Regions from separate parts of the Mesorhizobium sp. M0808 genome, predicted to be linked through region 1. Evidence: predicted binding sites of a transcription regulator. Region 1 holds the regulator's gene; each other region holds the start of a gene.

The links. Region 1 encodes LexA, which represses DNA repair genes until DNA is damaged. Its sites were predicted from a motif close to TGTTCNNNNTGTGTTCNG; they were not measured.
Region 2: a site for LexA is predicted at 1,470-1,487, ahead of parE (DNA topoisomerase IV subunit B). Genes of this name have one in related genera too.
Region 3: a site for LexA is predicted at 1,554-1,571, ahead of NKI25_RS07225 (helicase-related protein). Genes of this name have one in related genera too.

What each region holds. Positions count from the first base shown of each region.
Region 1 covers NZ_JAMYOX010000015.1:5,163-8,443, reverse strand. Annotated here, with positions in the region: gene kynU (kynureninase) at 1-781, opposite strand, end outside; gene lexA (transcriptional repressor LexA) at 1,230-1,964, shown strand; gene NKI25_RS18170 (ComEC/Rec2 family competence protein) at 1,958-3,281, opposite strand, start outside.
Region 2 covers NZ_JAMYOX010000007.1:176,677-179,957, reverse strand. Annotated here, with positions in the region: gene gcvP (aminomethyl-transferring glycine dehydrogenase) at 1-42, shown strand, start outside; gene NKI25_RS12335 (GGDEF domain-containing protein) at 115-1,284, opposite strand; gene parE (DNA topoisomerase IV subunit B) at 1,558-3,281, shown strand, end outside.
Region 3 covers NZ_JAMYOX010000003.1:294,698-297,978, reverse strand. Annotated here, with positions in the region: gene NKI25_RS07225 (helicase-related protein) at 1-1,386, opposite strand, end outside; gene phbB (acetoacetyl-CoA reductase) at 2,118-2,843, opposite strand; gene NKI25_RS07215 (acetyl-CoA C-acetyltransferase) at 2,938-3,281, opposite strand, start outside.

The DNA of each region.
Region 1 (3,281 bases):
GCCGTGCATGGCCCCACCAGCCGGTGAGCGGCTGCTGGATGTCGGAAAGATGCCGCTCAGCCGCATAGATGAAGGCAGGCGCGCCCGGGCCGCCATTCAGATATTTGTAGGTGCAGCCAACGGCAAAATCGGCGTTTGCCTTGTCGAGCTCGACTGACATCGCGCCGGCGGTGTGGCAGAGATCCCAGACGATCATCGCCCCGGCTTCCTGAGCCCTGCGCGTCAGCGCCGGCATGTCGCGCAGTTCGCCCGACTTGTAGTTGACGTGGTTGACCAGCACCACGGCGGTGCGTTCGTCGATCAGCTCTTCGATGGTCGGCGCGTCGATCCCCGAGAGGCGCAGCAGCGTATCTTTTCGCGTCGAAACCACACCCTCAGCCATGTAGAGGTCCGTCGGAAAACTATCGCCCTCGGCGACGATGACCTGCCGCTCCGGTCGCATGGCCATGGCGGCGTGCAGCAGCTTGTAGATGTTGACCGATGTCGTGTCGCAGACCACCGTCTGGCCGGCCGCGGCACCGATCAGGCGCCCGAGCTGGTCGCCAAGTTCAAGCGGCATGTTGAACCAGCCGGCCGTGTTCCATGCGCGGATGAGATCATGCGACCATTCTTCGGTCGCGGCCTTGTGCAGTTCATCGAAAGCGGCACGTGAAGCAGCTCCTAGCGAATTGCCGTCGAGATAGATCACTCCTTGCGGCAACACGAAGCGGTCGCGCATCGCGCGCAGCGGATCTGCGGCATCCATCGCCTTTATGGCGGCGAGATCGGGAATTCCTGTCATGATGTGCCTGCTCCCCCCAAAAATTCAACGCAACGCCGGACACGCATCGACTGTTCTTCCATCACCTGGTTGCGCGCAGCAAGGCTCCACCGGCGAGAAGCAGCCTGACCAGGCGACTGGAAACCAGGAGTTAACCCGAGGTTGGCGTTTTGAGTTCGTTTCGTTCACGGTGCATTGACCGAACCGCGCAGTCGATACGGGTTCAATTCCGTGCCCTTTGCCGACCGACGGCCGATGTCAGTGCTGCCTTCTGGGAAGCCAGAAGGCGCAAACGAAAGCAGAATCAAGGGGATGACGCTCGCGACGGTGAAAATGCGGCATTCCGGTAGGGGCGTGGTTTGTTTCCCAAGCCTTAACGCATTCATTAAACTTTAAACAGTTGCGGAACACAACTGGAACAGATAGTGTTTGTTCTGGGTTTGTTTTTCTGATTCTGTTGGGGGTCGCTATGCTGACACGCAAACAACACGAACTGCTTATGTTCATCCACGAAAGGTTGAAGGAAAGCGGTATTCCGCCCTCCTTCGACGAGATGAAGGAGGCGCTCGACCTGGCTTCCAAATCGGGAATCCATCGGCTGATTACGGCGCTGGAGGAGCGCGGCTTCATTCGCCGTTTGCCCAACCGGGCCCGTGCGCTGGAGGTGCTGCGCCTGCCTGACTCGATCGCCCCCGGCCTCAATGCGGCACGCAAGTTCTCGCCGAGTGTCATCCAGGGTAGTCTTGGGCAAGGCGCCCCTCGGCAGGGCAAGCCGACATCGTCGCGCGTCCCTGCAGCCGGCAATGACGACGATGTCGTCGCCGCCGTTTCGATCCCGGTGATGGGCCGCATCGCCGCCGGTGTGCCGATCGACGCCATCCAGCACCAGACGCATTCGATTTCGGTGCCGCCGGATATGATCATGGGCGGCGAGCATTATGCGCTCGAGGTCAAAGGCGATTCGATGATCGAGGCCGGCATTTTCGACGGCGACACGGTGATCATCCGCAATGCCGATACGGCGAGCCCCGGTGAGATCGTGGTGGCACTGGTCGACGAGGAGGAAGCGACGCTGAAGCGGTTCCGCCGCAAGGGCGCCTCGATCGCCCTGGAAGCCGCCAATCCGGCCTACGAGACGCGCATCTTCGGACCAGACAGGGTCAAGGTGCAGGGCAAGCTCGTCGGACTGATCCGCCGCTACTGAGCTCCGCCCTTGGCGCCGGCTTTGGGGTTGTCGGCCCTGCGGTATGGCGGCAGGCCCCGTGCCGCGCGTGAAAATTTCCGCTGCACGTGCCAGGGCCGGTATGATTTTTCGACCGCGAAACGGATTTCGGCGCGCGTTGCCGCTTGTGGATCGAAGTAGACGGCGGCACTTCCCGCGCGCGCCAGTTGCCGTTTGGTGACGACGAGGACCAGTCGGTCGTAGTAGCAGGGGTTATGGGCGGTGGCGTCGTCGATGACGATCAAGCTGGCAAAGGCGCAGGCTGGCCGCGCAGTATCGCGGTCCTTGGCTTGCGCGATGATCGCGCCGGATGGATGCCTGGCAAGGCAGAGGCCGTCCGTGCAAATGAACGGCATGCCCGGCGGTAGGTCGGCCGGATCGGCAATGTCGAATTGCGGGTCGTTCTTTCCAGGTGTTTCCGGCGCGACGATAGCCTCTGATGTGAGCGCGCGTTTCCAGTTGTCGATGGTGAACTCATTCGGGCGTGCCCGGTTGACCGCGAGTTCACCGCTGCCGATCGGCAGCGCGACCAGCCGTGCGTCCTCCGAGACCAATACGTCGGGTATGCGTGTCTGCGTTGTCGTCAGCAAGCCGGCGAGCGCAAAAGGAAGTGCCGCCAGCCGCAACCAGGTCGTCGCCATGCTGGCAATGACGAGGGCGATCGTCACCAGAAGGACGGATCTCAGCGAAATCAGCCCGACCGCATCGATCGGCGAGCGCTCCGAGATCCACCCGGACAGGGCGATCATCGCCGTCAGCCCCTTGCCCATGACATAGAGGAAAGGGCCATCCGCACCGAACGGCATCGCCAGCGCGCTGAGAACGGCGAAGGGCATGACGACCAGTGAGACGATGGGCATGATGGCCAGATTGGCGAACAGGCTGAGCGGCGCCACGCGCTGGAAATGCCATATGGCGAAAAGCGCCGTGGCGCTCCCTGCAATGATCGAGGTCATCGCCAGACCGCACATGCCCAGCAGGACCTTTCGAGTGGCAAAGCGTAGCGGCGACAGCCGCGGCAGCGGCGTGGTGGCCCTGCCGGCGCGGTAATCGGACCAGCCTGCATAGGCGCCGACAAGGGCCGCCGTCGCGGCGAAGGACATCTGGAAACTCGGACCGACCACCTCGTGCGGCGACACCAGGATGACCGCGATGGCCGAGATCGCCAGGTTGCGCATGGTGAGCGCGGCCCGGTCGAACAGCACGGCGATAAGCATCACCGCCAGCATGATGAAGCTGCGTTCGGCCGCCACGACAATGCCGGAAAAGACGAGGTAGGCCGCAATCGAAAAAAGCGCG
Region 2 (3,281 bases), on a different contig from region 1:
TCCTGCCCGCCGCTGTCGGAATATCTGGGTGCGGCGGAATAGATCATGATCCCGAAAAGTGGAATCCGGTTTTCGGACAAGATCATGGGTCTAACAAGAAGATAGAAACCTCAATCAGGCAGAACGCAAGGCCGGCCCGTCGGCCTTGCTCGCCCGGTCCCGAACGACGACGCGATTTCGCCCGGCGCGCTTTGCCGCATAGAGTGCTGCGTCGGCTTCGGCCAGCACATCGTCGAGACCGGTGCCGTTTGTTCCGCCAAAGCCGATGCCGCCGCTGACTGTGCTTCGCAACGGACCGAGTTGGGTGGCCACGACTTCCGTGCCGAAGGCGACGCTGATCTTGCTCGCAATGTCATAGGCCTTCTCTTCCGTCATCCGCGACATGACGAGCACGAATTCCTCGCCGCCCAACCGGAAGGCGTCGACGCCGGTTCTGGCGTACTTCCTGATGATGCCGGCGAAGCGGCGCAGGACCTGGTCGCCGACCGGGTGACCGAATACGTCGTTCGTCCTCTTGAAATGGTCGAGGTCGAACATGGCGACGGACATGAACGGGCCGAAGACCCGCTCGCCGTAGAGTGCCGTCAACGCCCGCCGATTCATCAGCCCGGTCAATGGATCGGTCATCGTCTCGGCCTTCAATTCGATCTGCGCCTGCAAGTGGTGCAGGGAGAGCGTCAATGCGCCGAGCCCGGTCATGCAGGCGACGGCCACGACGGAATTCACCCGCTCGGCCCAATTGTCGGGCGCAACACCCAGCACCCATTGGCCCTTGACCAGCAGGACCGCGCCGCAAAGTCCGAACGACAGCGCACAGACGCCGCTCAGGAACGAGACGACCAGCAATATCCGTCGATCGTGACCACCCTCAATCCAGAACATCGCTCCGATGAGCGAGAGCAGCGCCGTTACCGTCGCGTAGGTGACAATGAAGCCGACACCATCAAATCCGAGATACGTCGCGCCTGTGCAAACAGCCATCGCAACCAAGGTCGGCAAGATGGCGCGCCTGTAGTCGCCTATGCCGAGATATTGCATGGCCGACAGGCAGATAATCAGGAAACCGAGGCTGAGAAGCGCAAGCACGATCTGGCAAAGCCAGGCGCTTGGATCCCTGGTGTAATGCCAGAACAACGCGACATGTGCGACCAGCACGAGAATGCCGCAGGCCACCGTCAGCACAAAGCGTGCCTGTGGCGCGCTGAACCAGATCGCAAACATGGTGATGCTAAGGCACGTGCCCGACAGCGCCGCCGCGAGCAGAAGCGAACTGTAATCCAACATGCTTAAGCGACAGCCTCTTGAGGGTTCCACTGCATTCTAGGTCAGCGACAGTTCGCGGATATCGTTTTTCAGCCAACCTTGCGGCGTAACCTTCGGACAAGGTTTACAAAGCGTCGATGCTCCAGGCTTCGACCCCATTTCCGCCGCTTGGCTGTCGAATGGTTTTGCAGTAAGAGGCTCTATCCTCGAACGTAACAGGAACCTCCGTCGCCTGCCCGCGAAAAGCGTGGCAGTATCGGGTGGTGATTCGCAGCATCGGAATCCAGGATCGGCATGGACGACAATAACGATCTTTTCGCCAAATTGGACAAGCAGCCGCAACCGGCTCGCGCCGCCGCGCGCCCGGCCGACCCGCTGGTGCAGGCGGCGAAGCGGCCGGCGCCCCGCGACGCCAGCGAGAGCTATAGTGCCGCCGACATCGAAGTGCTGGAGGGGCTGGAGCCGGTGCGACGGCGCCCGGGCATGTACATTGGCGGCACCGACGACAAGGCGATGCACCATCTGTTCGCCGAAGTCATCGACAATTCGATGGACGAGGCGGTCGCCGGCCATGCGACTTTCATCGATGTCGAGCTGTCCGCCAACGGATACCTGTCCGTCACCGACAACGGCCGCGGCATTCCGGTCGATCCGCACCCGAAATTCAAGAAGCCGGCGCTCGAACTCATCATGACGACGCTGCATTCAGGCGGCAAGTTCGACAGCAAGGTTTACGAGACGTCCGGCGGCCTGCACGGTGTCGGCGTTTCCGTGGTCAACGCGCTGTCCGACCATCTCGAGGTCGAGGTCGCGATTGGGCGCAAGCTCTATCGCCAGCGCTTCTCGCGAGGCGTTCCGGTGACCGGCCTGGAGCAGCTCGGCGAGGTGCACAACCGCCGCGGCACGAAGATCCGCTTCCATCCAGACGAGCAGATTTTCGGCAAGGGTGCTGCTTTCGAGCCGGCGCGGCTCTACCGCATGGCGCGGTCAAAGGCCTATCTGTTCGGCGGTGTCGAAATCCGCTGGACCTGCGATCCGTCGCTGATCAAGGAAAAGGACACGACGCCGGCCAAGGCAGAATTCCATTTTCCGGGCGGCCTCAAGGATTATCTGAAAGCCTCGCTCGGCGACGAATTCCAGGTCACCCGTGAAATGTTTGCCGGTAAGAGCGAGAAGCAGGGTGGCCACGGTTCGCTCGAATGGGCGGTAACCTGGTTCGGCGGCGACGGTTTTATCAATTCCTATTGCAACACCATTCCGACCGCCGAAGGCGGCACGCATGAGGCCGGCTTCCGCAACGTCCTGACGCGCGGCTTGCGCGCTTATGCCGACCTGGTCGGCAACAAGCGCGCCTCGATCGTCACTTCCGAGGATGTGATGATCTCGGCGGCGGGCATGCTGTCGGTGTTCATCCGCGAACCGGAATTCGTCGGCCAGACCAAGGACAGGCTGGCGACGATCGAGGCGATCCGCATCGTCGAAAGCGCCATCCGCGACCCGTTCGACCACTGGCTGGCCGACAATCCGCAGGAGGCTTCGAAACTGCTCGAATGGGTGATCGCGCGCGCCGACGAGCGGGTGCGCCGCCGCCAGGAAAAGGAAGTGTCGCGCAAGAGTGCGGTGCGCAAGCTGCGCCTGCCCGGCAAGCTCGCCGACTGCACGCAGAATGCCGCCGCCGGTGCCGAGCTGTTCATCGTCGAGGGCGATTCGGCCGGCGGTTCGGCAAAGCAGGCGCGCGACCGCGCCAGCCAGGCGGTGCTGCCCCTGCGCGGCAAGATCCTCAACGTCGCCAGCGCCGGCAACGACAAGCTTGCCGCCAACCAGCAGATATCCGACCTCATCCAGGCGCTTGGCTGCGGCACGCGCTCGAGATACCGCGACGAGGACCTGCGTTACGACCGGGTCATCATCATGACCGATGCCGACGTCGACGGCGCCCATATCGCCTCGCTGCTGATCACCTTTTTCTACCAGGAGATGCCAAGCCTGGTCCGCGGCGGCCATCTCTATCTGGCGGT
Region 3 (3,281 bases), on a different contig from region 1:
TTCGATTTCGCGCGTCTTTTCCTGCCAGTGTGCCCGATCGGCCAGCCAGCCGGGCCGGTTGGAGACGAAGGTCCATGTGCGGATCTGGGCAATCCTGTGCGATAGCGTGTCGATGTCGCCTTCGGTGGTGTCGGCACGGCGCACCTGCTCGGCCATGTAGTTCTCGTCGACATGGCCGTGCCTGGCAAGGTCCATGTAGATGGAGGCGATCAAGTCGGCGTGCTGGGCCGGCGCGATCTTCCTGTAGTCGGGCAGCGCGCAGGCTTCCCACAGCAGCGCCACGCGTCTGGCATCGGTGGTGAGTGCCCGGACGTCCTCGTCGCGCGACAGATGCTCGAGCGCCTGCGCGTCTACTGCCGGCAGCGCGCGCGTCAGGCCTTCGACCGGGGCGTTGGTCTCGATCGAGCGCTTCAGCGCATCGAGGTTGGCGAAATCGAAATGCGCGGTACGCCACTGCAGCACTTTCACCGGATCGAAATCATGCGCCTCGATCTTGTTGACCAGTTCATCATCCAGCGGATCGACCTGGCCGGTGACGCCGAAGGTGCCGTCGCGCAGATGCCGGCCGGCCCGGCCGGCAATCTGGCCGAGCTCGGCCGCCGTCAGGTTGCGGTACTGGTAGCCGTCGAATTTGCGGTTCTGGGCGAAGGCGACGTGGTCGAGGTCGAGGTTGAGGCCCATGCCGATGGCGTCGGTGGCGACGAGGTAGTCGACGTCGCCCGACTGGAACAGCGCCACCTGGGCGTTGCGGGTGCGCGGGCTGAGTGCGCCGAGCACGACGGCGGCACCGCCCTGCTGGCGGCGGATCAGCTCGGCGATGGCATAGACCTCGTCGGCCGAGAAGGCGACGATCGCGGTGCGCCGCGGCAGGCGGGTCAGCTTCTTCGAGCCGACATAGGCAAGATGCGACAGGCGTGGCCGGGTCACCACCGACACGCCCCGCAGCAGGCGCTGCAGGATGCCGTGCATGGTGGCCGCACCCAGCAGCAGCGTCTCCTGGCGGCCGCGTAGATGCAGGATGCGATCGGTGAAGATGTGGCCGCGTTCGAGATCGCCGGCGAGCTGGACCTCGTCGATGGCAACGAAGGCGGCGTCGGTCTCGCGCGGCATCGCTTCCACGGTGCAGACCGAGTATTTCGCGCCAGCCGGCTGGATCTTTTCCTCGCCGGTGATGAGCGCAACCTTATGGGCGCCGACCTTCTCGCAGACGCGCGTATAGACCTCGCGGGCAAGCAGCCTGAGCGGCAGGCCGATGACGCCGCTTTCGTGCGCCACCATGCGTTCGATGGCGAGGTGGGTCTTGCCGGTGTTGGTCGGGCCGAGCACGGCCGTCACGTCTCGACCCGACAGGATCAGCGGTTCAGTGTGTTTCGGATAGATGTTCATCGGCCTGGAAATAAGGCTCTCTGCCTCGCATTGTCGGGAGCGCGCCCATATTGGCCGCGTATGACAGGCGACACATAGGGATTTCGGGCACGAAGCGAAAGCGGAATATGCCGAGGGCAGGCCGATTGGTTGGTTCGAAGCCAGAAAATCTGTTCCCGATTAACAGTTGGAACGAGTCTGGAACGAATCAGCGACGAATCACTGACTCACGCTGATTCAGGGTTTGTTCACGGCTACATCTGGGTTTTCTGTCGGCGTACCTCACCACATGCTGAATCACGGAAACTGGCCCGATTTATGCAGGCGGCATCCACGCGAGCACTGCGGTTAACCTCTGCCGGTGAATGGTCGTGGCTGGCCAATCTGCTTCGCACAACATTATGCAATTATTGATGTTTCCTAACGCGCTTTAATCATTTCGAGGGTGTTTTCAGCTCTCGCCGTTAACGTTCCGCTCAAAGCCGGAACGAATCGGCGACGAATCAGAGATAGCCGAAGTTTCTTGGTTTGTTCACCGCAGCATGTTGTGTTGTGAACAGCTTTTCCACCTAGAATCCACAGGCTGCCGGGCGGTTTTTGCACAGGCTGCGAGTTTGCCGTTAACCTTTGCGTGCCGGATTGGGGCAGCGTGCTGCATCGAGATCTTGCAACGGGAAGACCGCTATAGAAACGGGCCGTTTTGCAGGCCCGTTCGTCCAAGCGCGTATCTGTCTCAACGTAAAGATAAACGATCAGGCGATGTACTGGCCGCCATTGGCTGATATGGTCGAGCCGGTGATGAAACCGGCATCGTCGGAAGCGAGGAAGACGACGCAGCGCGCGATTTCCTCCGGCTCGCCGAGACGGCCGACCGGGATGTGCGGGATGACGCGCTCGTTGAGGACCTTCTCGTCCATTGCCTTGACCATCTCGGTGGCGATGTACCCGGGGCAAATGACGTTGACGGTGATGCCGGCGCGCGCGCCTTCCTGGGCCAGTGCCTTGGTGAAGCCGATATCGCCGGCCTTCGAGGCCGAATAATTGACCTGGCCGGCCTGGCCTTTCTGGCCGTTGATCGAGGAGATGGTGATGATGCGACCGAACTTGCGGTCGCGCATGCCGCCCCACAACGGATGCGTCATGTTGAAGACGCCGGAAAGGTTGGTGTCGAGGACCTCTTTCCATTGCTCGCGCGTCATCTTGTGGAACATCGCGTCGCGAGTGATGCCGGCATTGTTGACCAGCACCGAGACGGGACCGAGATCGGCTTCGATCTGTTTGATGCCGGCGGCGCAGGCCTCGTAGTCGGCGACCGACCATCTATAGACCGGGATGCCGGTCGCGGCCTTGAACTTTGCCGCCGCTTCCTCATTGCCGGCGTAGTTTGCGGCGACCGAATAGCCGGCGCTTTTCAAGGCGACCGATATCGCCGCGCCGATGCCGCGCGACCCGCCTGTGACGATTGCAACCTTTGTCATGCGTTTCCCTCCCAGAGTGAATGGTGAATGGTGAATGGTTATTGCGTAAGCCCTCCGATCTTCCATTCACCATTCACCATTCACAATTTGCCATTCATCCCATTGCTTCCACGCACATGGCAACACCCATGCCGCCGCCGATGCACAGCGTGGCAAGGCCTTTCTTGGCACTTCTGCGGCGCATCTCGTAGACCAGCGTGTTGAAGATGCGGGCGCCCGAGGCGCCGACCGGATGGCCGATGGCGATGGCGCCGCCATTGACGTTGACGATGGCCGGATCCCAGCCCATGTCCTTGTTGACGGCGCAGGCCTGCGCGGCAAAGGCCTCGTTGGCTTCGACCAGATCGAGGTCGCCGACCGACCAGCCGGCCTTGGCCAGCGCCTTGCGCGAGGAGGGGATCGGTCCCGTCCCCATGATCTGCGGGTCGACACCGGCGG